2 linked regions of the Loktanella sp. M215 genome follow. The protein of the gene in region 2 binds, or shares a complex with, the protein of the main gene of each other region. Links are inferred from orthologs where the notes say so. Each region holds a gene or a part of one and is shown on either strand. Other genes may lie near its edges. The genes, in order: secA and secY.

What was found.
Region 1: the proteins of secY (region 2) and secA are in contact, whole or in part, in a crystal structure (PDB 3DIN), measured with the Thermotoga maritima proteins. The link is inferred for Loktanella sp. M215 from one-to-one orthologs. Residues at the interface, in WP_004081795.1 of Thermotoga maritima: Glu108, Gly109, Glu110, Glu111, Ala236, Glu237, Arg238, Arg239, Ile240, Thr241, Ile242, Gln243, Tyr244, Ala245, Arg246, Arg247, Val248, Thr249, Gly250, Arg251, Arg252, Val253, Tyr254, Gly256, Ala257, Ser258, Thr259, Tyr260, Leu261, Pro262; in WP_004082002.1 of Thermotoga maritima: Glu261, Ala262, Arg263, Lys300, Ala301, Arg302, Thr303, Ile304, Ile305, Leu323, Tyr324, Asp325, Pro326, Val329, Ser330, Tyr333, Ile336, Lys340, Phe345, Val349, Glu363, Phe364, Tyr374, Ser375, Gly376, Gly377, Glu393, Ile395, Thr482, Ser483.

What each region holds. Positions count from the first base shown.
Region 1 is NZ_WMEA01000001.1:920,992-930,795, forward strand. Bases 4,159-7,397 are described here. They hold secA (preprotein translocase subunit SecA), read right to left. Parts: upstream 7,071-7,397; coding sequence 4,359-7,070; downstream 4,159-4,358. Other genes in these bases: GLR48_RS04485 (hypothetical protein), read right to left, coding at 4,159-4,248; GLR48_RS04495 (peptidylprolyl isomerase), read left to right, coding at 7,262-7,397. Also shown: GLR48_RS04470 (DUF475 domain-containing protein), read right to left, coding at 1-740; RadC family protein, read left to right, coding at 852-1,613; GLR48_RS04480 (phosphate ABC transporter substrate-binding/OmpA family protein), read right to left, coding at 1,610-3,145; more of GLR48_RS04485, read right to left, coding at 3,175-4,158; more of GLR48_RS04495, read left to right, coding at 7,398-8,212; bifunctional glutamate N-acetyltransferase/amino-acid acetyltransferase ArgJ, read left to right, coding at 8,216-9,427; 8-oxo-dGTP diphosphatase MutT, read left to right, coding at 9,424-9,804. UniProt on the Escherichia coli protein: Required for protein export, interacts with the SecYEG preprotein conducting channel.
Region 2 is NZ_WMEA01000001.1:1,378,642-1,395,519, reverse strand. What follows is about bases 629-3,438. They hold secY (preprotein translocase subunit SecY), read right to left. Parts: upstream 2,810-3,438; coding sequence 1,448-2,809; downstream 629-1,447. Other genes in these bases: rplO (50S ribosomal protein L15), read right to left, coding at 2,915-3,403; GLR48_RS06775 (adenylate kinase), read right to left, coding at 804-1,451. Also shown: rpsK (30S ribosomal protein S11), read right to left, coding at 1-222; rpsM (30S ribosomal protein S13), read right to left, coding at 235-603; GLR48_RS06760 (acyl-CoA dehydrogenase), read right to left, coding at 3,546-4,757; GLR48_RS06755 (class I adenylate-forming enzyme family protein), read right to left, coding at 4,762-6,255; GLR48_RS06750 (acyl-CoA dehydrogenase family protein), read right to left, coding at 6,285-7,397; GLR48_RS06745 (acyl-CoA dehydrogenase family protein), read right to left, coding at 7,405-8,595; GLR48_RS06740 (acetyl-CoA C-acyltransferase), read right to left, coding at 8,608-9,783; GLR48_RS06735 (3-hydroxyacyl-CoA dehydrogenase NAD-binding domain-containing protein), read right to left, coding at 9,809-11,896; GLR48_RS06730 (IclR family transcriptional regulator), read right to left, coding at 11,982-12,791; GLR48_RS06725 (TRAP transporter large permease), read right to left, coding at 12,821-14,158; GLR48_RS06720 (TRAP transporter small permease), read right to left, coding at 14,158-14,688; GLR48_RS06715 (C4-dicarboxylate TRAP transporter substrate-binding protein), read right to left, coding at 14,759-15,802; ethanolamine ammonia-lyase subunit EutC, read right to left, coding at 15,935-16,729; GLR48_RS06705 (ethanolamine ammonia-lyase subunit EutB), read right to left, coding at 16,726-16,878. UniProt on the Escherichia coli protein: The central subunit of the protein translocation channel SecYEG. Consists of two halves formed by TMs 1-5 and 6-10.

The sequences.
Region 1 (9,804 bases), 470 kb from region 2 along the record:
AAGCTGAAGGAGGCATCCAGCACCTCGAGGTAGAGGAACGCCCCGAACCCGGCCCTTGCCGCCCCTTCCAGCACCTCGTCCGAGGAGTCGAGCAGGTAGCCGATCACGTCCAGAGCAAGGAAGACGACAAGCCCTGCGACGCCGGCGAACAGAAAGGTGGCGACCTCCTCCTCTGGCAGCAGCCAGGCGACCAGCAGCATCGCGACCAATACCACGGCCATCTCGATCCCGCGGATGCCGGAAAACCGCGCGACCGCGCGCTCGATCGGGGCGATCCAGTGGACGGTCTTGTCCGCATCGAAAAAGAACCGCAGACCGACCATCATCAGGAAAGCACCGCCGAAGCCCACGATCGGGACGTGGGCCTCCTCGATGATGTGGGCATATTGCGCCGGTTCGGTGATCGACAGGTGCAGCGCCTCCCACGGGCCGACACCGGCGGCGACAACGACGATCAGCAGCGGGAACACCAGCCGCATGCCGAAGACCGCGATCAGGATGCCCCAGGTCAGAAAGCGCTTCTGCCAGACCTCTGACATGCGCTTGAGCGTATTGGCGTTCACGATGGCATTGTCGAAGGACAGGCTGATTTCCAGAACGGCCAGCACGCTGCCGATCAGCAGGAAAGTGACAGCGCCAGACGTGCCCCCCTGCAGCACGTAGCCCAGCACACCAGCAAGGACCAAGCCCAGAATTGTCACGACAAAGGACCAGCGAAAGTAAATCAACACGTCTTTCAAAACCGGAAATTCCTCTGCCCTGTCCCCCTCACCTAGCAATTCCTTTGCGCATCGCAAGCCGTCGAGGTGCGTTAATGCTTTGTTCACCACGGCTGCGGCATCATTGCGCCCATGACCCATGCTTTTCAGGAATCATTGCCGATCTTTGCCCCCGGCGCCCCGGACGAGGCGGAGACCGCGACGCCTATTGGCGGGCGGCAACCGTCCTATATCAGGGATCATCGCCAACGCTTGCGCGACCGGTTCATGGCGGGCGGTGCTGCGGCCCTGCCGGATTACGAGCTGCTGGAACTGGTCCTGTTCCGCGCCATCCCGCGGCAGGACGTCAAACCCCTCGCGCGGGTGCTGATCGACCATTTCGGCGATTTCAACCGCGTCCTGTCCGCCCCGGCAACCGCCCTGCGCAAGGTCAAGGGCGTCGGTGACGCGGTCGTGGTCGAGTTGAAGGTGATCGAGGCCGCGGCGCATCGCATGGCCCGCAGCAAGGTCATGGCCCGCCACGTCGTCAGCAGTTGGGATGCGCTGCTGGACTATTGCCATACGGTCATGGCGCACCGCGATACCGAACAGTTCCGCATCCTCTACCTCGACACCAAGAACACGCTGATCGCGGACGAGGAACAGGCGCGCGGCACCATCGACCACGTGCCGGTCTACCCGCGCGAGGTGGTGAAGCGCGCGCTGGAGCTGAACGCCGCCTCGCTGATCCTCGTTCACAACCACCCCTCCGGCGATCCGACGCCGTCGCAGGCCGACATTTCCATGACCGCCCAGATCGCAGCGGCGGCGCAGGCGCTGGGGCTGACGGTCCACGATCACCTGATCATCGGAAAATCCCGCGAGCTGTCGTTCCGGGCCGAGGGGCTGCTTTAGTCGCCCACCCAGACCTCGACCCGCCGGTTCATCCGGCGGCCCCATGACGTGTCATCGCACCCCATGGGCAAGGCCTCTCCGAACCCGCGGGTGCCGATCCGCACGTCGTCGGGCAGATGGCCCAGCAGCGTCAGCAGGGCAGATTCGACCGCCAGCGCCCGCGCGGCCGACAGGTCGCGGTTCGCCTCCGCCTCGCCCTCTGCGTCCGAAAAGCCGATCAGCATGATGTCACGCCCGGCGTAGGCGCCGTTGCGGATGGCCAGCGCGAGGGTGCGCAGGTTGGCGGCCGACGCGGTATCGAGGTCCGTCGTCCCGTTCGCGAACCGGAAGGTCAGCGAGATCCGGACGCGGGCCAGCATCAGGGCGACCATGTCCTGCAGGTCGCGCAGCGATGTGTCGGGACCGGCGATCGCCACGGCATGGGCGATCCGTTCGCCCTGATCGTCCAGCGGGATCGGCGTGATGCCCTGATCCGACAGCCCCGCCCGCCGCACGATCAGCTGTGCGGCGGGGCTGCGCAGCCAACGCAGCAGGTCGCGGACAACATCCGGCTGGCGATGCGACCGGACAACGGCAAAGGCCAGGGTCGTCAGGGGGTAATCCTGCGTCTTCAAACCCGCAAGCCGCGGCACCCTCGTCAGCCCGCAGTTGTCGCGCAGACCCAAGGGCTGCGCCACGCCCGTTGCGCGCAACGGCGTCACACCCAATGCACCGGGATCGGCGGCAACGGCGGCCGCCAGATCGGCGGCGGTCGCATGATAGGTGATCGCGGCTGCGGGCGGTTTTGGCAAAAGCGCCAGAAAGGCCTCGACCTGACCGTCCTGGGCCGGCCCCAGATGCAGGGTCAGCGGTTGCGGCGCCTGTCCCAGGGACTGCCAGTCGACGATCCGCCCCGCAAAGGCTGCGATGATGGCGGCGGGATCGATGGTCCGCTGCGGATTGCGGGGCGAGGTGACAGCGACCAGCGCCTCGCCGCCCAGAACAAGGCTGCGATCGGACGCAGGGGCCAGATCCAGTCCGACCTCTGTGGCGCGGTCGATTTCGCGCGGGTTGGCGGCACGATAGGTCAGCGCGATGTCCGTCTCGAACGTGATCAGATCGGCAAAGGCTTCGGCACTGGATCCGGCGCGCAGCCGTACGTGCAGAAGGGGGTCCCCGGCGGTATCCTGCAGGACGAAGCGGGCGGTGTCGTCGACGTCAGGCTCCTGTGCCAGCGCCAGCCCCGTCTCGCGCGCGTAGCCGGCCAGCAGCGCCGGCACCAGCAGGCCGCTCAGCACCGGCTCTCCCGACAGGCGCAGGGTGGGGATATAGCCGTCGCGGGGCGGACAGTCGGCGCCGGCGCAGGTGACACCGGCATAGGCCAGCGTCACCGGCCCGTGGGATGATTCGATTTCCAGATAGGTGCCGTCGTAACCGGCGATCCGTCCGGTCAGCGTCAATGCGCCTTGGGCAGAGGTGATCGTGACCTCCTCGGCCCATGTGGGCCCGGCACAAAGCAGCGCTGCGGCAAGTCCCCCTGCCGCAGCGTACATCAGTCTGTTTCCGGATCGTCGCTGTGGCGTCATTGCGCCGCGAGTGTCAGGTCCGCAAACATATTTTTCAACACAAGAAATTCACCGATCGCATCGCAGTCCGGCATTGTCATGGTCAGGTCGACGGCATGGGGCGGCTGACGCGGGCCGATCTGGATGCTTTGCGCAGCCACGTCGCGCCCGCAGTTGCGGTTGGTCACCTCGGTTTCGACGTTCAGGATCACCTGACCGTCAAGGGCGGCGTGACCGCTGGGAAAGGTATAGATTTCGGCATGCAGCGCATCGCTGATCGCGACATCGCCAAGCGTCGTGATGAATCCGCCGGTGCCGGCGGCAGCGGCTTCCGGCGTGCCGGCGCTGGCGGACCAGATATGCCCCGCATCGTCGTAGCCCGCGCCGAATTCCAGCGCGTGCAGCTGCATCCCTGCCTCACCGCGCCATTGCAGAACAGCCCGGTCAAGGTCATCCAGCCCCGGCACGTCGACCGCAATCGCGGCACCCGGTCCATCATTGAAATCGGCGATGAACAGCGCATCGGTGACGAGGGCCGGCACATCGACCTGCAGGTGGCCCGCAGCGTCGGTCAGCGCGCTGAACATCATCCCCCGGTGGTGAATCTTTACCGTAGCCAGCGGGTGGCAGGCATCCGTCAGGGACAGACGCACCATGGCAAGCGGCAGAACCTCTGCCGTCATGTCGGCGGCGCATGAGGGTGTCGCGGCGGGCGCGGTGTCGATCGGCAGAACCTCTGGCAAGACATCGGCCTTGGCGGGGATCGGGGTCAGCATGTCCGTCGCTGGAAGCGCCAGCGTGGGGGCAGCGGTGTCCGTCAGGCTGACAGGTCCGATCGATTGCATCTGCGGCACGGCGATTTCCTGCGGCATTGCAACCGGCACCGTCCAGTCCACCGACGGGCGTTGCGCCGCGACGGCCGGGGTCAAGGCGACGGCGGCATCGTCAGCGCGCTGGTCTGGCCCCTCGACGGGTTCGTCAACGCCCAAGCGTGACGCCAGCGCATCGCCATACTGCATCACGAAACCAATACTCAGCGCGACTGCGAATGTCGTGCCTGCCGTGATCGCCCTGCGTGCCGTCTGTCTCATCTGCCGTCTCCTGATCCGAGTGGGATACGAAGTCGGTTTGCAGTGCCGCGGTGTCCGTAGAGGGACCGCGGCAAGGTCTTAACATGACATGAATGTGGCGAAGCCCTGCGTCAGAGGGCGCCGTGGCAATGCTTGAACTTCTTCCCCGACCCACAGGGGCAGGCATCGTTGCGCGCCGGATTGCCCCAGGTGCTGGGATCATCCGCGACAAAACCTTCGCGGGCCGTGGCATCGCCCGGTGTGGCGGCAGAGGTCGCCCGTTCGACGGTTTCATCGGGTGCCGGTGCGGCAGCGGCCTGTTGCTGACGCAGTTGCGCCACCATCTGGGCCTGCTGTTCCGCCGTCATCGGCTGGATCTGACCCAGCTTTTGCGTCACATCCAGCCGCAGACCGTCCAGCAGCCGTTCGAACAGCTGGAAGCCTTCGGTCTTGTATTCGTTCAGGGGATCGCGCTGCGCATAGCCACGGAACCCGACGACCGACCGCAGGTGTTCCAGCGTCACCAGATGCTCGCGCCACTTGGCGTCGATGGTCTGCAGCAGCACCTGCTTTTCGATATTGCGGATCGTGTCAGCGCCAAAGGCTTCTTCCTTCTTCGCCATATGCTCGTCAGAGGCCTGCTCCAGCCGTTCGCGCATGACATCGGCGTCGACGCCTTCTTCCTGCGCCCAGGCCATGACGGGGACGTCCATGCCAAGGTTCTGGATCACATCGGCATACAGCGCCTCTGTCGTCCACTGGTCGGAATAGCTGCGCGGCGGCATGTGCTCGTCGACCATGTCCTCGATCACCTGATGGCGCATGTCGCGGGCGATCTCTGACAGGTCCTGCGCTTCCATGATCTCGCGGCGCTGGCCAAAGATCACCTTGCGCTGTTCGTTCATCACGTCGTCGAATTTCAGCAGCTGCTTGCGGATGTCAAAGTTGCGCCCTTCGACCTTGGCCTGCGCGCGTTCCAGCGACTTGTTCACCCAAGGGTGCACGATCGCCTCGCCTTCTTTCATGCCCAGCGTCGACAGCACCTTGTCCAGACGTTCGGACCCGAAGATCCGCATCAGATCGTCATCAAGCGACAGGAAGAACGACGACCGGCCCGGGTCGCCCTGACGGCCAGAGCGTCCGCGCAACTGGTTGTCGATCCGACGTGATTCGTGACGTTCCGTGGCCAGCACGAACAGACCGCCGGTTTCCAGCACCTTCTTCTTTTCATCCGCATGTTCCGCCTCGATGCGCTCGCGGATCTGGTCGGGCTCGGCCTCGGGATCGGCGTCCAGCGCCTCGATCACCTTCAGCTCCACGTTGCCGCCCAGCTGGATGTCGGTGCCGCGCCCGGCCATGTTGGTGGCGATGGTGACGGCGCCCAGCTTGCCGGCATCCGCGATGATCTGCGCTTCCTGCTCGTGCTGGCGGGCGTTCAGGACGTTGTGCGGGATGCCCTCGCCCTTCAGCAGATTGGACAGGAATTCGGATTTCTCGATGCTTGTCGTGCCGACGAGGATCGGCTGCTGCTTGGCATTCGCTTCCTTGATCTCCTTGACCACGCCCTCGAATTTTTCGCGCGCGGTGCGGTAGACCTGATCGTGTTCGTCCTGCCGCTGGATCGGACGGTTCGTCGGCACCTCGACCACGCCAAGGCCGTAGATTTCCATGAATTCATCGGCCTCGGTCAGCGCCGTGCCGGTCATGCCGCCAAGCTTGGCGTACAGGCGGAAGTAGTTCTGGAATGTCACCGACGCCAGCGTCACGTTCTCTGGCCGGATGCTGACACCTTCCTTGGCCTCGATCGCCTGATGCAGACCGTCGGACAGGCGGCGGCCGGTCATCATGCGGCCCGTGAATTCGTCGATCAGCACGATCTCGTCGTTGCGGACGATATAATCCTTGTCCTTGGCGAACAACTTGTGCGCCTTCAGCGCCTGACTGGTGTGGTGCACCAGCGACGCGCTTTCGGGATCGTACAGCGTCTGACCTTCCGGCAGCAGGCCTTTGCGCGACAGCGCTTCTTCAAGGTAATCGTTGCCTTCGTCGGTAAAGCTGACGGACCGCTGCTTTTCGTCCAGCGTGAAATGGTCGTCGATGATCCCCGGCACGATCGTGTCGATGTCGCGGTACATCTGGCTGCGGTCCTGTGCCGGGCCAGAGATGATCAGCGGCGTCCGCGCCTCGTCAATCAGGATGGAGTCGACTTCGTCCACGATCGCGAAGTTATGCGGGCGCTGGTACATCTGCGACAGTTCGGACCGCATGTTGTCGCGCAGGTAATCGAACCCCAGTTCGTTGTTCGTGGCATAGGTCACGTCGCACTGGTAGGCTGTGCGCTTTTCCTCTTCGGGCTGCTGCGGCACCACGACGCCGGTCGTCAGACCCAGCGCGCCGTAGACCTTGCTCATCCAGTCGGCGTCGCGCCGCGCGAGGTAGTCGTTCACCGTGACGATATGGACGCCCTTGCCCGACAGCGCGTTCAGATAGGCCGGGAAGGTCGCGACAAGGGTCTTGCCCTCGCCGGTCTTCATCTCGGCAATGTTACCCTGATGCAGAAAGATCCCGCCCATCAGCTGCGTATCAAAGGCGCGCAGGCCAAGCGCCCGGCGCGCCGCCTCGCGGCAGTTGGCAAAGGCTTCGGGCAGCATGTCGTCAAGGCTCTCGCCCGCTTGCGCCCGCGCCTGCAGGTCGCGCGTACGTTCCTTGATCTGGTCGTCGGACAGCGCGGTAAACTCCGGCTCCAGCGCGTTGATCCGCTCGATCAGGGGGCGCACGGCCTTGACCTTGCGGTCATTCGCGGTCCCGAAGACCCTTTTCGCAATCGTTCCAAGACCCAGCATGTGCTCTCCAAGCGGACCTGTGCCGCCCCTGTGATACCGATGTGAGAGGAGGTTGCTTGTAGGCGTATGCCAAGGCCCCTAAACAAGGCAGCAAGACCAGCCCCCTCAAGGCTTGACAGCGATGTAAGGGGCGGGCTGAAAACTGTCAACGTTGTGCCCCGTTGGGGTGCAGGAGAGTAAGGACGTAAACGATGTCGAAATTGACCTATCTGCTGGGCTCGGCTGCGATGGCGCTGACCCTGACAAGCGCCGTTCAGGCGCAGGACACCACCACGACCGAGGCCCCCGCAACCGAAGCACCGGCGACAGATGCACCGGCAACGGACGCTCCCGCAGCGGATGCGGCCACCGCTGCACCGGTCACCGCCGATCCCGCGACCGTCGTCGCCACCGTCGACGGGACCGACATCACTCTCGGCCAGCTGATCATCGCACGCAGCCAGTTGCCGCAGCAGTACAACCAGTTTCCGCCAGACGTGATCTATCAGGGCATCCTCGATCAGGTCGTGCAGCAGCAGTTGCTGTCCAACAGTCTGACCGACGTGCCGGCGCGTGTCGGCTGGGCGATGGCGAACGAGGAACGTTCCCTGCGCGCGGGCGAGGTCATCACCGACCTCAGCGCCACCGCCGTCACCGACGAGGCCATTCAGGCCGCCTATGACGAGATGACCGCCGCTGCCGCCGCCGACCCCGTCATGGAATGGAACGCCAGCCACCTGCTGGTCGAGACGAAGGAAGCCGCCGAAGCCGCGCAAGAGCGGATCAACGCCGGTGAAGACTTCGCGGCCGTGGCGACAGAAGTCTCCACCGGTCCCTCCGGCCCGACGGGCGGAGAGCTGGGCTGGTTCGGACCGGGCCAGATGGTTGCCGAGTTCGAAACGGCACTGGACGGCATGGAACCCGGCGACGTGTCCGGCCCGGTCCAGACGCAGTTCGGCTGGCACATCATCAAGCTGAACGAGACCCGCGAAAAGCCGGTCCCGACGCTGGAAGAGATGAAGCCCGAGATCGTCAGCAACCTGCAAGAGGCCGTCATCCTCGCCAAGATCGAAGAGCTGAAGGCCAACGCCGAGATCACCCTGCCAGAGGATGGCAGCATCGACCCCGCCGTCCTGACCAACCTCGACCTGCTGGAGAAGTAACTCATGGCCCTGTCCCCGCTTGCGCCCGCCGCATTTCCTGACCTGCCCGTCATCGACGGCGTCACCTTTGCAGCCGCGCAGGCGGGGGTGAAATACAAGAACCGGACCGACGTGATGCTGGCGGTGCTTGCCGCCGGCAGCACCGTCGCCGGTGTTTTCACCCGCAGCGCGACGCGTTCGGCCCCGGTGCTGGACTGCCAGTCCAAGCTGGGCGCCGGTGACGGCGCCGCGGCGATCCTCGTGAACTCCGGCAACTCCAATGCCTTTACCGGCAAGGCGGGCACCACATCCGTCGCGGCGATCTGCGACGCCGTGGCCGCCGCCACCGGGATCGACGCGGGCCGCGTCTTCACCGCGTCCACCGGCGTCATCGGTGAACCGCTGCCCCACGACCGGATCGTGGCCAAGATCGACGAACTGAAAGAGGCGCAGTCCCCCACCGCGATGAACGACGCTGCTCGCGCCATCATGACGACCGACACCTTCCCTAAGGGATCGACGCAGACTGTCACCATCGACGGCAAATCCGTGAAAATCGCTGGCATCGCCAAGGGATCCGGCATGATCGCCCCCGACATGGCGACGATGCTGGTCTACATCTTTACCGACGCGAAGATCGCCTGGCAGCCCCTGCAGGACATGCTGGGCCGCCTGACCGACCGGACCTTCAACAACATCACCGTGGACAGCGATACGTCCACCTCCGACAGCCTGATGCTGGCCGCGACCGGCACCTCCGGCGTCGACGTGACCGGTAACGCGGCCTTCGAAGAAGCCCTGCACACAGTGATGCTCGACCTGTCCCACCAAGTCGTGCGCGACGGCGAGGGCGCCACGAAGTTCGTCACGATCAAGGTCACCGGTGCCGCCTCCGATGCCAACGCGCGCCTCGTCGCCATGGCGACGGCGAACAGCCCGCTGGTTAAGACCGCCGTGGCCGGCGAAGACCCGAACTGGGGCCGCATCGTCATGGCCGTCGGCAAATCCGGCGCGCAGGCCGACCGCGACACCCTGACGATCCGGCTGGGCGATCTGGTGCTGGCCCGGGACGGCTGGCGCGCACCGGAGTATTCCGAAGAAAAATGCGCCGCCTACATGAAAAACCCGGACATCGACATCAACATCGACCTCGGGCTTGGGTCCGGCACCAGCACGGTCTGGACCTGCGACCTGACCCACGCCTACATCACGATCAACGCCGACTACCGCTCGTGAAGATCCTGCTCGTCTCTGCCGTCGCACTGATCGACGTGGACGGGCGCGTGTTGTTAGCCCAGAGGCCCGAAGGCAAGTCCCTCGCCGGCCTCTGGGAATTCCCCGGCGGGAAAGTCGATGCAGGCGAAACGCCGGAACAGGCCCTGATCCGCGAGCTGCAAGAGGAGCTCGGCATCGACACCTGGGCCTCCTGCCTCGCGCCGCTGACCTTTGCCAGCCACACCTACGACGATTTCCACCTGCTGATGCCGCTCTACGCCTGCCGTAAATGGCAGGGCACACCGCAGGGGCGCGAGGGGCAGACCCTCAAATGGGTCCGCGCGAACGATCTGACCCACTACCCCATGCCGCCCGCCGACATCCCCCTGATCCCGATC
Region 2 (16,878 bases):
TTTCTTGCCAACATCCTCGGCGGCCATCTGGGCAGCGTAGGGGGTCGACTTACGCGATCCCTTGAAGCCCATGGTGCCTGCGGACGACCAGGCAATCGCGTTGCCCTGCACGTCCGAGATCAGGATCTTGGTGTTGTTGAAAGAAGAGTTCACATGCGCAACGCCAGCTGCGATGTTCTTGGAGACCTTTTTCTTGCCGGTCCGGCGGGTATCTCGTGCCATGATCGGATCTCCTTATTTCTTCTTGCCAGCAATGGCCTTAGCGGGGCCCTTGCGTGTGCGTGCGTTTGTGTGCGTGCGCTGACCGCGAACGGGAAGGCCACGACGGTGACGCAGGCCGCGGTAGCAGCCAAGGTCCATCAGACGCTTGATGTTCATCTGGGTTTCACGACGCAGGTCGCCTTCGACGGTGACATGTTCGTCAATGTATTCGCGGATCTTCAACACTTCGGCGTCGGACAGATCGTTCACGCGGCGCGCGGCATCGATGCCGGTCGCTTCGCAGATCTGTGCGGCGGTGGTGTTGCCGATACCGGCAATGTAGGTCAGGGCGATGGGAACCCGCTTTGCAGAGGGGATATTGACGCCGGCAATACGTGCCAAGGTAGCTTCCTTTTCGTTGCGGGTCCGTGATACCAGACCCTTTTTTCACAACGCAGGCCCGTCCGACGCGCGGCGGGCCCATGTCATATGAGGTATTCCGTAACCTTTGGGTGCGACCCGGTCACGGCAGGTGATTCCCTTGCGGGATGGGGGTATCTAGAGGCGTGACGGGTGGGGGTCAACCCCCCTTGCCCGCAGGATCAGGTCAGCGCTTTCTTGATCTGCGCCGCAACCTCGTCCATGCTTGCCAACCCGTCCACGGATGTCAGGTCGCCACGCGCATAGTAATAGCCGACCAGCGGGCTGGTCTGCTTGTAATAGGCCAGCAGGCGCGTCTTCAGGCTGTCGGCGTTGTCGTCCGCGCGGCGCACGAATTCCGTCTTTTCACCGCAGTTGGTGCAGACGTGATCGGCAGGGATCGGCTTGGTATCGTCGTTATACACTTCGCCGCAGTTCTTGCAGGTCGACCGGGCCGTGATGCGCGCGACAAGCGCTTCATCATCGACCTTCATCTCGATCACGCGGTCCAGATTTTCGCCCAGTTCGGCCAGCAGATTGCCCAAGGCATCCGCCTGCGCCAGCGTGCGCGGGAAACCGTCGAAGATATAGCCGTTCGCGGGGGCATCATTGGTCAGATGCTCGCGGATCAGGCCGATGACGATCTCGTCCGTCACCAGTTCTCCACGATCCATCACGTCAGCCACACGCTTTCCCATTTCGGTGCCCGATGTGCGGGCTGCGCGCAGCATGTCGCCGGTGGACAGTTGCACCATGCCACGTTCATCGACCAGACGGCGTGCCTGTGTGCCTTTGCCCGCCCCCGGCGGTCCCAGTAGGATAATATTCATCGACGCGCCGGTCCCCTCCGCTTGGTCGTACTGCGCTTGCCGCGCAGTTGCGATTTTTCGATCAGCCCCTCGTACTGGTGCGCCAGCAGGTGGGATTGAATTTGTTGAATGGTGTCCATCCCGACCGAGACGATGATCAGGACCGATGTGCCACCAAAGTAGAATGGCACCGCAAACTGGCTGCGGATGATCTCGGGCAGCAGTGCCACCAGCGCGAGGTAGCCAGAGCCGAGGACCAGAATGCGGTTCACGACGTAGTCGAGGTATTCCGCCGTCTTCTTGCCCGGACGGATGCCGGGGACAAAGCCATTCTGGTTCTTCAGGTTGTCGGCGACCTCGTCGGTCTTGAAGGCGACTTCACGGGTGTAGAAGTAGGTGAAGAACACGATCATGATCGTGAAGAACAGCAGATAAAGCGGCTGGCCGGGGCCGAAGTAGGCCAACAGCGTCGACATGAAGGCGTTCGACGACCCGCCAGAGAAGGTGCTGATCGTGGTCGGCAACAGCAGCAGGGCGCTGGCAAAGATCGCAGGAATCACGCCGGCCGGGTTCACCTTGATCGGCAGGTGCGACGACGACGCATCATAGACCTTCATCCCGCGTTGCTGGCGGGGATACTGGATGTGGATCTTGCGCAGTGACCGTTCCATGAACACCACGAAAGCCAGGATCGCGATCACCATCAATATCACGCCGACGATCACGAAGGGGCTGATGGCACCCGACCGTCCCTGGCTCAGGAAGCGGGCCAGTGCGGCGGGCACTTCCGCGATGATGCCGACGAAGATGATCAGGGAAATGCCGTTGCCGATGCCGCGGCTGGTGATCTGCTCGCCGACCCACATCAGGAACATGGTGCCGCCGACGATCGTGATCACGCAGGCCGCCACAAAGAACAGGCCCGGATTGGATGCAAGGCCACCGGCCTCCAGCGACTTGGCCAGACCGTAGGCCTGTGCCGTCGCCAGCAGAACCGTGCCGTAGCGGGTGTACTGGTTCATCTTGCGACGCCCCTGCTCACCCTCTTTCTTGAGGTTCTTCAGCGGCTCCCACATGGACCCCAGCAACTGCACGATGATCGAGGCGGAGATATAGGGCATGATGCCCAGCGCGAATATCCCCATACGGGACAGCGCGCCACCGGTGAACATCGACAGGATGCCCCCGATGCCTGCCGCCGCACCGGTCATGAATTCGCGCAACTGCACGCCGTCGATGCCCGGAACGGGAATATAGGTGCCAAGGCGATACACCATCAGCATGCCGATGGTGAAAAGGATGCGGCTGCGCAGCTCTGTCGCCTTGCCGAAGGCGCCCCAGCTCATGTTGGCGGCCATTTGTTCTGCAGCGGATGCCATGCAAGTCTCTTTTATATGAAAAACGCCGCCAAGCGGGTGTCCCGATGGCGGCGTTTGGGAAAACTCAGACCCTATCTAGGCGACACGCGCGCCGCCCGCAAGCGATCAGGCCGCCGCAGCGTCCGCCTTGGGCTTTGCGGTCACGGTCACGGTGCCGCCGGCCTTCTCGATGGCCTCGATCGCGCCCTTGGATGCGCCGTGGACGTGCAAGTTTATCTTGGATGTGATCTCGCCCTTCGCCAGCACACGGATGCCGTCCTTCAGACGACGGATCAGACCGGAGGCGATCAGCGCGTCTTCGGTCAGGTCAGCCGATGCGTCGATCTTGCCCGCATCGATGAACTTCTGGATCAGGCCGACGTTCACGACCGAGTAGGTCTTGGCGTTGATGTTGTTGAAACCGCGCTTGGGCAGACGCTGGTACAGCGGCATCTGGCCGCCCTCGTAGCCCTTGATCGCGACGCCCGAGCGGGACTTCTGACCCTTGATACCACGGCCACCGGTCTTGCCCTTGCCCGAACCCGGGCCACGGCCGACGCGCTTGCGGCGGTGGGTTGCGCCTTCGTTGTCGGACAGTTCATTCAGCTTAAACATTGTCGCTTCTCCTTTGGCCGGAGGACCCCGTCCAGCGACGGAAATGGGGCACACGGCATTTCATACATGTCCGAACCCGGAAAGGTGCGGACTGGCGGCGTATAGCGGTGCGGCCTGACAGCGTCAAGCCGCACCAAGGGTCTTAAAAGAACGCCTGCAGACCGGTGATCGCGCGCCCCAGGATCAGGGCATGCACGTCGTGCGTCCCTTCGTAGGTGTTCACGGTTTCAAGGTTGATCATGTGGCGCATGATCTGGAATTCGTCGGAAATCCCGTTGCCGCCGTGCATGTCGCGGCTGTCGCGCGCGATGGTCAGCGCCTTGCCGCAGTTGTTGCGCTTGATCAGGCTGATCATCTCGGGCGCGGCCTGACCGCTGTCCATCAGGCGACCGACCTGCAGGGCGGCCTGCGTCCCCAGCGTGATCTCGGTCTGCATGTCGGCCAGCTTTTTCTGGAACAGCTGGGTCTGCGCCAGCGGCTTGTTGAACTGCTTGCGGTCAAGGCCGTACTGCCGCGCGGCGTGGAAACAGAACTCTGCCGATCCCATCACACCCCATGCAATGCCGTAGCGCGCGCGATTCAGGCACCCGAACGGCCCCTTCAGACCCTGCACACCCGGCAGCAGGGCATCCTCGCCCACGGCCACGTCCTTCATCACGATCTCGCCGGTGGTGGACGCACGCAGGCTCAGCTTGCCCTTGATTGCGGGGGCAGACAGCCCCTCCATTCCCTTTTCAAGGATGAAGCCACGGATCTTGCCGCCATGCTCCTCGGACTTTGCCCAGACGACAAAGACATCGGCGAAAGGCGCGTTGGAAATCCACATCTTGGCGCCGTTCAGCACATAACCGTCGGCGGTCTTCTTGGCGGTGGTCTTCATGCCCGCAGGGTCGGACCCGGCGTCAGGCTCGGTCAGGCCAAAGCAGCCGATGTATTCGCCGCTGACCAGCTTGGGCAGGAACTTCCGACGCTGCTCCTCGGACCCGTAGGCGTGGATCGGGTACATCACCAGCGACGATTGCACGGACATCATGGACCGATATCCCGAATCGACCCGCTCCACCTCTCGCGCGATCAGACCGTAGGTGACGTAGGACGCGCCAAGGCCACCGTATTCCTCTGGGATGGTGCAGCCCAGCAGGCCCGCTTCGCCCATCAGGGGAAACAGGTCCGGGGCGGCAGCCTCGTCGCGGTAAGCCTGAATGACGCGCGGCTGCAGCACGTTCTGCGCGAAATCCCGCGCCGCGTCGCGCAGCATGCGCTCGTCTTCGGTCAGTTGGGTTTCCAGCAGCAGGGCGTCGGCCCAGTCGAAGGGGCCAAGGTCCGGGCCCATGCCGATCATATCTTTTGCCATTGTGTCAGTCCTTTGCTGTCAGCCGGTCCGCGAAGGTGTCCAGCAGTTTGTGTTTCAGGATCTTGCCAGTCGGTGCGGCGGGCAGTGCGTCCACCGGAAAAATGCGTGTGGGCCGCTTATAGCCGCTCAGACGCGCGGCGGCAAAGGATGCAAGCGCGCGGGTATTGAAAGCAGCGGGATCGCGGCACTGGACGAAGGCCAGGATATCCTCGTCGCCCTGCGCATTCCGGGCGCCGATCACGGCGCACTGGATCACGTCCGCATGGTCGTTCAGGGCCGCCTCGACCTCTGGCGGGTAGACGTTGAAGCCGCCCCGGATGATCAGTTCCTTGGCGCGACCCACGATGTGCAGCCGCCCTGCCGCATCGATCCGTCCCAGATCGCCGGTCCGCAGCCAGCCGTCCTTCACGGTCTGCGCCGTCAGGTCGGCGGCGCGGAAATAGCCCTTCATCACGTGCGGCCCCTTGGTCAGCACCTCGCCCGCATCCGCACCGGCGGGCGCGTCGATGCGGACCGACACGCCGTCAAAGGGCAGTCCGGCACTGGTATCGGGATCACCGATCACATTCCGTGTGCCGCTGACGCCGGCGGTGCTTTCGGTCATGCCGTAGCCGTTCTGCAAAGGCAGGTCATAGAACGCCTCGGCCTTGGCCTTCCATGCGGGATCAAGCGGGGCGGCCCCAGACGAGACGTAGCGCAGCGCGCTGCCCGTCAGCCGCATCATGCCCTGATCGGCGGCGTATTGCATCAACAGGGCGTGCATCTGCGGGACACCCGGAAAGATCGTGGCCCCACCGGTCAGGGCGGCGTACAGCTTTGCGGGGCTGAACCGGGTTTCCAGTTGCAGGGTCGCCCCACTGATCGCGGTCGCGACGAGGACGGAGGCGAGGCCGAACACATGGGTCAGCGGCAGCACGCCATAGATCCGGTCGCCCTCGGTCATTGCCCGGATCCGGGCCGACAGGCTGCCCGCAAAGATCAGGTTGGCGTGCGTCAGCATAACGCCCTTCGGCGCGCCCGTGGTGCCGGTGGTATAAAGGATGACGGCCACGTCGTCCGTGTCGGCATCCGGAGCCTGCGGGTCCAGCCGGGCCATGTGGAATGCGCCGAAACCAGCATCCTGCGGCGCGGCGTCCCCGGCATGGGCCGCCGCCTCGGCCGAACAGCCGCTGGTATAGATCACGACCCGCGGCAGGGCATGGTCGATCACCTTCGCCAGTTCGGGTGCCGTCATGCGGGCATTGACCGGCACGGCGATGGCCCCGGCCCGCACGGCGGCGTGGATGAAGACGGCGGTCGCCAGACAATTCTCGGCGACGATCAGCACGCGGTCACCCGGGCCTGTGCCAGCCGCCGCCAGCATATCTGCGGCGGCGGTGACGTGGGCGTCGAGGGCCGCAAAGCTGGTGGTCAGCCCTGCGTCGATGACCGCGGCGGCGTCAGGGCGCACTGTCGCCTGGCGCGCGATCAGGGCGTCGATGTGGTCCGATTCTGACATGGCAACACCGCCTCCCCGCGGTGGTCGGCTCAGGCGACGGCGAGGGCGATGAAGCGGTCCATGTGATACAGCGTGTCGCCAAAACGGTGATCGACCATGACCAGACGTTTCGCGAGGTGCGCCAGACCATATTCCTCGGTCATGCCGATCCCGCCGTGCATCTGGATCGATTCCTCGGCCACCAGACGCGCGACCTGCCCGATCAGGGTCTTGGTCGCCGCGACATGAACGTCGCGCACGGCAGACTCTGCCTCCAGATGACCGGCAAGGTTGATGACGGCGGACCGGGCCTGCTCGATCTCGATCAGCACGTCGGCCATGCGGTGCTGCAGCGCCTGAAACTTGCCGATCGGCTGACCGAACTGCTTGCGCGTCTTCAGGTAATCGACCGTCAGGATGCGGATCGCTTCCATCAGACCGACCGCCTCTGCGCTGATCGCACAGGTGGCGCGGGCGTATGCGGTGGCGAGGGCGGCGTAGGACTGTCCTTCGTCCCCCAGCAGCGTGCCGGGTGTGTCGTCCAGCGTGACCTCTGCGGCGTGACCGCCACCGGTCAGCGGGTAGCTGCGGCGCGTCAGACCGGGCGCGTCGGCGGCGACAAGATAAAGGCTGATGCCGTCCTGATCCGCCACGCCGCCCGCCGTGCGGGCGCTGACGATCAGCGTGTCCGCAGCACCGCCGTTGATGACGACGGCCTTGCGGCCCGAAAGCTTGCCACCCAGAGCCGTCGTGCTGACCCGCGACAGGTCATAGCGGCTGCCGGGTTCGGCATGGGCCAGCGCCAGTTGGCGTGTGCCTGCAATGATCTCCTCCAGCATCGCTTGCTGGTCGTCATTGCCCAATGCCGCAATCAGACCGCCGCCCAGGATGCCGGTGTCGATCAGGGGATCGGTCGCACCCACACGGCCCATCTCTTCGGCGACCAGCGCCAGATCGAAGCCCGCGCCGCCAAAGCCGCCCTGTTCCTCGGTGAACAGCGCGCCGATCACGCCCATTTCAGCCAGACCGTTCCACACGTCCTGGGACGTGCCTATCTCGCTGTCCGCGATCTGCTTCAGCAGGTCGGGGGTATACTTGTCGCGCAGGAACCGCCGCAGGCCGTCCTGCAACATCTGGCGTTCGTCTGTCAGATCAAAGTTCATGGCGTCCTCACAGTTCCAGAATGGCTTTGGAGATGATCGCCCGCTGCACCTCGTTCGACCCCCCGTAAATCGAGAGCTTGCGGTTGTTCAGATATTGCCCCGTCCGCGCGCGGGCGTAGTCCGGGCCGATGGGGGCGTTGTCGCCGTCCACCGCCTCTGACGGGAACGGCATCGCATAGGGGCCGACGGCCTGCATAGTCAGGGCGTTGATTTCCTGACGGACCTGCGTGCCCTTGACCTTGAGCATGGAGCTTTCGGCGCCGGGCGCCTGCCCCGCCGCTGCGGCGCTGATGACCCGCAGGTTCGTCGTGGCCATCGCCATCAGGTCGATCTGGACCTGTGCGATGCGGGCGGCGAACAGCGGGTTTTCGATCAGCGGTTTGCCAGCTGACAATTCCAGCCGCGCGATCCGCTTCAGCTGCTCCAGCCCTGCGCTGGCAAAGCCCACACCGGCGATGTTCGTGCGCTCATGCGTCAGCAGGTACTTGGCGTAGGTCCAGCCCTTGTTTTCCTCGCCCACCAGATTGGTGGCGGGCACGCGGACATCCTCGAACCAGACCTCGTTCACCTCGACGCTGCCGTCGATCAGCTTGATCGGGCGCACGGTGATGCCGGGGCTTTTCATGTCGATCAGCAGGAAAGAGATCCCTTCCTGCGGCTTGCCCTCTTTCTGGGTCCGCACGAGGCAGAAGATCCAGTCGGCGTGCTGCGCCAGCGTGGTCCAGGTCTTTTGCCCATTGACGATGTAATCGTCACCGTCGCGCACGGCCATCGTCCGCAGGGACGCGAGGTCGGAGCCGGCACCCGGTTCCGAATACCCCTGACACCACCAGTCGTCGCCGTTCAGAATGCGCGGCAGGTAATGCGCCTTCTGCGCGTCCGACCCGAACTTCATCAGGACCGGCCCCAGCATCGCGATGCCGAAGGGGACGATGCGCGGTGCTGCGGCCTTGGTCATCTCGTCCTCGAAGATGTGGCGCTGCACGGCGTCCCAACCGGTGCCGCCGTATGCGACAGGCCAGTTGCCCGCCAGCCAACCACGGGCGTTCAGGATGGCGTGCCATTCCTCGTGGTCCTGCTTGGTCAGCTCTTCGCCCGACTTGACCTTGTCGGACAGGCGCGCAGGCAGGTTGTCGGCCAGAAAGGCGCGGACTTCGTCGCGGAACGCGATCTGGTCGTCAGTGTAATTCAGGTTCATGTCACTTCCCCTTCAATAAATCTCGAACAGGCCGGCAGCCCCCTGGCCGCCACCGACGCACATGGTGACGACGCCCAGCTTGGCGCCGCGCCGCTTGCCTTCGATCAGCAGATGGCCGGTCATGCGGGCACCCGTCATGCCAAACGGATGACCGACGGCGATGGACCCACCGTTCACGTTCAACTTGTCGTTGTCGATGTGCAGATGGTCGCGGCAATAGATCAGCTGGCTGGCAAACGCCTCGTTCAGCTCCCACAGGTCGATGTCATCGACCGTCAGCCCAGCGCGTTCCAGCAGGCGCGGCACGGCGTAGATCGGACCGATGCCCATCTCGTTCGGCTCGCAGCCCGCTACGGCGAAGCCGCGGAAGGCGCCCAGCGGTGTCAGGCCCGCGCGCGTCGCCTCTTTCGCGTCCATCATCACAAGTGCAGCGGCACCGTCGGACAATTGCGAGGCGTTGCCCGCCGTGATGAACTGATCCTCGCCGCGCACGGGCGACAGCTTTTGCAACCCCTCCAGCGTGGTCGAGGGGCGATTGCATTCATCCTGCGCGATGGTGATCTCTTGCTCCGAGGTTTCCTTCGTCGCCTTGTCCATCACCTGCATGGTCACGGTCATCGGCACGATTTCATCGTCGAACTTGCCGGCCTTCTGCGCTGCTGCGGTGCGTTGCTGGCTTTGCAGGCCCAGCTCGTCCTGCGCCGCGCGACTCACGCCATAGCGGGCGGCGACGATGTCGGCGGTTTCCACCATCGGCATGTAAAGGTCGGGCTTGTTCTCCAGGATCCAGGCCTCGCGCGAGTTGCGGACGGGCGGTTGCACCATGGAGATACTCTCGACCCCGCCGACGAGGATGGCTTTCGCCCCCTCCTGCACAATCATGTGTCCGCCCATGGCGATGGCCTGCAATCCGCTGGCGCAGAAGCGGTTCACTGTCGTGCCGGCGATGGATACGGGCAGGCCTGCACGGCTTACGATCTGCCGCGCGATGTTGCCGCCCGTGACATATTCCGGATAGCCGGTGCCCCAGATGCTGTCTTCGATCAACGCGGGGTCGATGCCCGCGCGGTCCACTGCAGCCTGTGCGACATGGCCGCCCATCGTGGCGCCGTGGGTCATGTTGAACGCGCCGCGCCCGGCCTTGCCGATGGCGGTGCGGGCGACAGAGACGATGACGGGATATGACATGGGATGTCCTTTCAACGGGTCGGGATCAGCGGTTCAGGCTGGCAAAGGTTTGACCGTCCGCCACCAGCCGCTCCAGCAGCGGTGCGGGGGTCCAGAAATGATCGTCGGTCGTGGCGAAGGCACGGATGTCAGACAGGATGCTCTCCAGTCCGACCGTATCGGCATACTGCAGCGGCCCGCCGCGATGGCGCGGAAAGCCGTAGCCCGACAGGAACACGACATCGACGTCCGAGGGGCGCTGCGCGATACCCTCGTCCACCACCCAGGCGGCCTCGTTCACCATCGCGGCCATGGTGCGACGCACGATTTCATCCGCGGTAAAGGCGCGCGGCGTCAGGCCCAGATCTGCGCGGGATTTGTCGATGATCGCGGTCACGGCGTCGTCCGGGCGGCCCTTCGGGCTGTCCGCGTCGTAGATGTAATAGCCATGCTTGGTCTTCTGACCCAGCCAGCCTTCGTGATAAAGCGCGTCAGCGAACACCGGTGAGCGGTCGCGCGGATGCGCATCCGCCGCCTTGCGCTGACGGGTCATGTATCCGATGTCGAGGCCGGCGAGGTCGCTGACCTGATACGGCCCCATGGCAAAGCCGAAATCGACCAGTGCGGCGTCCACGGCATAGGGGCTCGCCCCATCCAGCACCATGTGGTCCACCGCCGTGCGGTAATGCGACAGGATGCGGTTGCCGATGAAGCCGTCGCAGACACCGGCGCGCACGCCGATCTTGCCCAGACGCTTGGCCAGTGCGAAGGCCGTTGCCGTCACGTCGGTCGCCGTCGCGTCGGCCACCACGATTTCCAGTAGCTTCATCACATGCGCCGGGGAGAAGAAGTGCAGTCCGATCACGTCTGCGGGCCGCTTGGTCGCCTGCGCAATCCGGTCTACGTCGAGGTATGACGTGTTCGTCGCCAGCACCGCACCGGGCTTGCAGACCCGGTCGAGTTCCGCGAAGACCTCTGTCTTGACGTCCATGTTTTCGAACACGGCCTCGACCACCAGATCGGCGTCGGACAGGACGTCATAGCCCACCACCGTCGCCAGCATATCCGACAGGATCGCGTCGCGCCCTGCCTCGGTCAGCTTGCCGCGCTTGACGGCGCTGGCCAGGTTGCGGGCAATGGTGTCGCGGGCCTTGTCGGCCGCGGCGTCGTCGCGTTCGACCAGCGTCACGTGCAGACCGGCCAGCACCATCGCAGTCGCGATGCCGGCCCCCATGGTGCCGCCGCCGATCACGCCGGTGCGGCTGATGTCGCGCGGCGAGACGCCGTCGATCTCTGGCACCTTGGCCACGGCGCGTTCGGCAAAGAAGGCGTGCATCAGGCCGGACCGCTGCGGCGTGTCGAGCATTGACAGGAACAGGCGACGCTCCTCGGCCAAGGCCTCGTTAAAAGGCAGCGTCGTCCCCGCGATGACGGCATCCAGCACGGCCAGCGGGGCGACCTGCCCCTTGGCGGTCTTGGTCAGACGCTGGCGCCATGTGGCGATCAGGTCAGGGTCGGCGCCGGGGAACGGCAGGTCGGTCACAGCGCGCGGCCCGGCCCCGTCGGCCACAAGGTGTGCCGCGTAGGCCAGCGCGTCGGCGCGCAAGTCGCCATCGGACAGCGTATCGACAAATCCCATGTCCAGCGCCTGCGCTCCGCTGACCGGCTTGCCACCCGTCATCAGGCCCAAGGCGGCCTCCAGCCCGACAAGGCGCGGCATCCGCTGGGTACCGCCGGCACCGGGGATCACGCCGAGTGTCACCTCCGGCAGACCCAGTTTGGCCGTGGCGGTGGCGATCCGGTAATGCGCGCCCAACGCCACCTCCAGCCCGCCACCAAGGGCGGTGCCGTGGATGGCTGCGACGACCGGCTTTATCGCCGCGGCGATCCGGTTGATGACGTCCGGCAGAAAAGGCGCAACGGGCGGCTTGCCGAATTCGGTGATGTCGGCGCCACCGATGAAAAGACGGCCCGCGCCGATGATGACGGCAGCCTGCGCCGCAGCGTCGTCGTCAAAACGGGTGATGGCGTCCCACAGCCCTTGCCGCACGACCTGCCCCAAAGCGTTCACCGGCGGATTATCGACCGTGATGACGGCGATATCGCCTTCGATTGTATAGTCTACCTTCGCCATGACCGTCTCCTCCGCCGTGTTGGGCTATGACATAACGCATTGCGCCATCATTTCAACATGCAAAACTATATTCTACTATGCGGAATTATAGATTCCGCATGCCAGCGCTTCCGCCCTGCCCCATCATCCGTTCAAGATCGCGCACGGTGCCCAGCAGCTTTGGTCCCACCTCGTCCTGCATGCGGGCGACGGGCAGCGCCTCGGGCATCGCGCCGCAGGTAAAGATCACGGGCTCTCCCAACTCTCGCGCCAGAAACGGCACGGCGACGGCATGGATGTTGGCCGCGAAATAGCTGTCGGGGTCGGTGATGACGAAACCCTGCGTCACGATCTGGTTGTGTGCGGCGCTGCGGTCCGCGACGGCCTGCGCCGGGGTCAGTCCACGGTCGCCGTCCGCATCTCTGACGGCAGCCGCAAAGCCGTCCTCGGACAAGGCAGCCAGCATGCAATGGCCCGAGGACGACCCATGCAGCGGCAGCCTGTGCCCGACTTCCAGCCACAGGGACGCGACATTGCGCGGACGCCATGTCTTGACGATGAGCATCCGCCCCAGATCGCGGACCAGCATCAGCGACAGTGTCCCCGTCTCGTCCGCCAGACGTTGCATCAACGGCCCGGACAGGTCGACAAAGGACAGCGATGCACTCGCCATATTGCCCAGCGCCAGCAGCGCGGGACCGGGGCGGTACCGGTCGTGGCGGCGGGCGTGTGTCAGATAGCCCAGCGCCTGCAGCGTGAAGGTCAGCCGCGAGACGGTGGATTTCGGCAGGCCTGTGCGGTCCGAAATCTCGGCATTGCCTAAGCCGTCGTCAGAGGGGCGGAAGGCCCGCAAGACGCTCAGCCCCCGCGCCAGCGTCGTGGCAAAGCGCCGGTCCTTCTCGATTTCGCTGTCCATCGTGTTCATCCTGTCTGACCCCGCGTCATCTATAGCGAGTTCGGAATCAGAAGCGAGATGATCGGAAAGCTCATCAGCAGGATCAGAACGACCACGTCGATCGCAAGGAACCGCCAGATGCCGGCGAAAATCTTGTCGATCGGCACGGCCTTGCCCACGACGTTGCTGATGACAAAGACGTTCAGGCCGACGGGCGGCGTGATCAACCCGATCTCCAGCAGTTTGACCACCACGACGCCGAACCAGATCAGGTTGAAACCGTAGCTTTCGACCAGCGGCACCATCAGCGGCAGGGTCAGCACCATGATTCCGATGGGGTCGAGGAACATGCCGAGGATCAGGTAGATCACCGCGATGGCGGCCAGCAGGAAAGCGGGCGAAAGTTGCGCATCACCGACAGCCGTCACGATGGCAGGTGCAACACCCGTCAGCGCGATGAAGGCGACAAAGATCTTGGCGGCGGCGGCGATCAGAAAGATGCTCGACGTCTGGATGCAGGTCTCGCGCAAGGAGTCCCACAGGTCGTGCAAGGACAGCTTGTGCTGCGCGAAGCCGATCAGGCAGGCGGCGGCGACGCAGATGGCCGCAGCCTCGGTCGCGGTGAAGAAACCGCCGTAGATGCCGCCGACGATCAAGCCAAAGAGCGCGATGGCAGGCCAAGCGCCCACGGCGGCGGCCAGTTTGTCCTGCAGGGAAATCTCGCCCTCGTAGGCGGGGGCGGCCTCTGGCTTGGACTTCACCCAGACATAGATCGCCAGCAGAAAGCCTGCCAGCGACAGGATCCCCGGCAGGATCCCCGCCAGAAACAGGGAGGAAATCGAGGTTTCCGTAAAGATCCCGTAGATGATGAACAGCACCGACGGCGGGATCAGCGACCCCAGCGTGCCGCCCGCCGCGACGGATGCGGTGGCAAGACCCTTGTCATAACCCATGCGCAGCATCTCGGGCGAGCAGATGCGACCCATGGTAGAGGCACAGGCAATGGACGATCCCGTGATAGCCGAAAACCCGCCGCAGCCGACGACGGACGCCATGGCGACCCCGCCCGGCACCTTGGCCAGCCAGACGCGCGCGGCGTCATAGATGCGTGTCGTGATGTCGGCACGGTAAGCGATGTGTCCAAGGGCGATGAACAGCGGGATCATCGACAGGTCGTAGGAATGGATCAGGTCGAAGGAGTTGGAAAACACCAGAGAGGTCGTGGGCCGCATCGCCCTGTCCGGCGTAAACGCCCCGGTGCGGGTGGCGAAAATGACAAAAGTGCCGATAGTGCCGATGCCCGCCAGCGCAAAGGCGATGGGCACGCGCAGCGCCAGCAGGCCGATCACGGCGGCAAAGGCGATCAGGCCGATCAATGTGCCGTCCATCAGGAATGATCCTCTTCGGCGAAGGTGGAGGAGGTGGTTTCCGACAGCGCCGGGATGCCACCGGCCCGCAGGGTGCGGATGTCGGCAATGACCAGCAGCAACAGCCGCAGCCAGCAGAACGACATGCCGATCAGGAACAGCACGCGGCCCGGCCACTTCGGCAGGTTCAACTGGCCGAAATAATAGCTGCCGCTGCCGATGGTGTGGGTCACCTCGCTCCACCCGGCGTACAGCAGTGGGGACAGGGCAAACAGACCGACGAGGCCACCGAAGACGACCAGCCAGCCCTGCGCGCGCATCGGCAGGCGGTTCGACAGGAACTCTACCACGATGTGCGCGCGGGCGGTGGTTGCGGCGGCCAGCGGCAGGACGATGGCGACGACCATCAGTTCGCGGACCATGACGATCGTGTCCGGCACGCCGGAATTGACGGTGATGCGCAGCAGGACACTGACGGTGATCAATAGCCCAAGTGCGACCACGGCACAGCACGCCAGATCAAGCAACAGCCGTTCGATGCGATACAGCATCGGCCCCTCCCCTAGAATTCATGCGTAAAAGCCGGGCTGCGCCGTCATGACGGCGCAGCCCGTGGTCAGGTCAACGTGTCCAGGGATAGCCCTGCGCGTCGCGCTCTGCGGTGTATTTGTCCAGCAGCTCGCGGTAGGTCGCGAGCATGCCCGCACCGTCCAGACCGGCGGCCGTCGCCTGCTCGACCCAAGCGTCGATGTAGGGTGCGCCGCGCTCGACCAGCTTGTCACGCTCGGCCGCATCCAGTTCGATCACCTCGACGCCCGCGTCTTTCATCGTCTGCACGGCCGCGTCGTTGTCGGCGTTGATCAGCTCGCCCAGCGTATCGGCCATGCCAACACCGGCTTCGTTCAGCGCGGTCTGCTGTTCGGGTGTCAGCGCATCATAGGCAAATTTGTTCATGAAGATGCCCAGCGCGCCGACCTGACCCCAGTTCAGGATCGTGTAGCTGCTCATGACTTCCTGCTGCTTCAGCGCGGCCACGGCATAGGAATAGCCCTGCGAGCAATCCAGCAAACCGGTATCGAGACCCTGATAGGCGTCATAGATCGGCATGGCGACCATGTTGGCCCCGAGGTCGCGGAAGACATCACCGTAGGCACCCACACCGCGCACCTTCAGACCAGAGACATCGTCGACCGTGCGGATCGCCGCACCCTTGCAGCCGATGTTCACGGCAGAGGTCGTGAACGTGCCCAGATAGACCAGATCCTGCACCGCGAGATTTTCGGTGATCGCGGGATCGGTGCGCATCAGCTCGTCCGTGGCGCGCATGCCGACCCAGGCGTCGCTGTTCAGCAGCGGCAGGTCGGCGATGTCGTAGGCGACCATTTCCTGCGGAAAGTAGACGCCGATGATCGTGCCAAGGTCGGCCACGCCATCGCTGACACCCTGCAAAGCCGCGTCGGCCTTGAACAGCGCGCCGCCCCACTGGATGTCGATGGTGACATCGCCATTGGTGCGGGCCGCCACGTCGTCGGCAAAGGCCTGCGTCGCCTCGGCGCGGGCACCGCGGTTCGGACCCGCCTCGCCCAGAATCAGTGTGGTTTGCGCGGCCAGCGACGTTGCCGCCATGCCAAAGGCCACCGTTGCGGCAGTCAAAGTCGTTCTCATCGTCGCTCCTCCCAGAACTTCCACTTATACGAATACAGTTCCACTATACGGAATTAAAATTCAGCGCAACGGGATTTACCACGACAGGCGGAAATCGCCCATCGGTTGTTTTTCGTTAGCGTAAGACGTGCCTCAGGACGCAGGCGGCGACAGGAATGTCCGCGTGCTTTCACCTGCGATGCCACTTGGATCAGCAGAGCGGTCCTTCAGCGCAACGCCGGACAGATTCAACGCCTCAGCCTGCCCCAGCACGTAGGCCGCCCGTACCGCGGCACGCTTCGGCTCCAGACCCGCAGGCCGCACATTCGAGATGCAGTTCCGACGGGCATCGTTCAGCCCCAGCGCGGGCGCCCATGTGAAATAGAGGCCGAGCGAATCGGGCGAGGACAGCCCCGGCCGCTCTCCGATCAGGACGAGCACGGCCCGCGCCTGCAGCAGGGCGCCGACGTGATCACCGATGGCGACACGGCCCTGGGTCACGATGACCGGTGCGGCAATCCGCAGGTCCGGTCGCAGCGGCAGGAACGCCTGTAGAAACGGCACCGTGTTGCGCTGGACGGCAAGGGACGACAGACCGTCGGCGATAACCAACGCAAGGTCCGGTCGATCGGGCGTCAGCCGGTCCGCATCGACAGCCAACAGCTTGCCGCCCTTGGGCGGGTGGCGCAGGTAATCGTTCCGGTCCACCGCCTGACTGCGCAGCGCGATGGCCGGGGCCAGTCCCGCGATCCCGGCCAGACCGGCCGTCAGCGCGTCCACGTCCAGCGGCAGATGGACAGCGTCACGGGCCTGCGCATGGGCCTGCTGAAAGGCCAGCAATTCCCGCGTCGGCAGGCTGGTCCCCACCCGCCCCAAGCCGATCCGCGCATCGGTAAATTGACGCAGGATGCGCCACGGATCTTCGGTCAGTGGGCCCGGTGCGGTCATGGCTGCAACCGCGCAAGACTGCGGGCAAAGCCGTCGGGAATGCCGCCCTGCAGGCGAAAGCCGTCGGCGCTGTCCATGATGCCCATGCGGCCCAGCCAGGCATCGAACTCCGGCGCGGGCTTCAGCCCCAATACCCGGCGCAGATACAA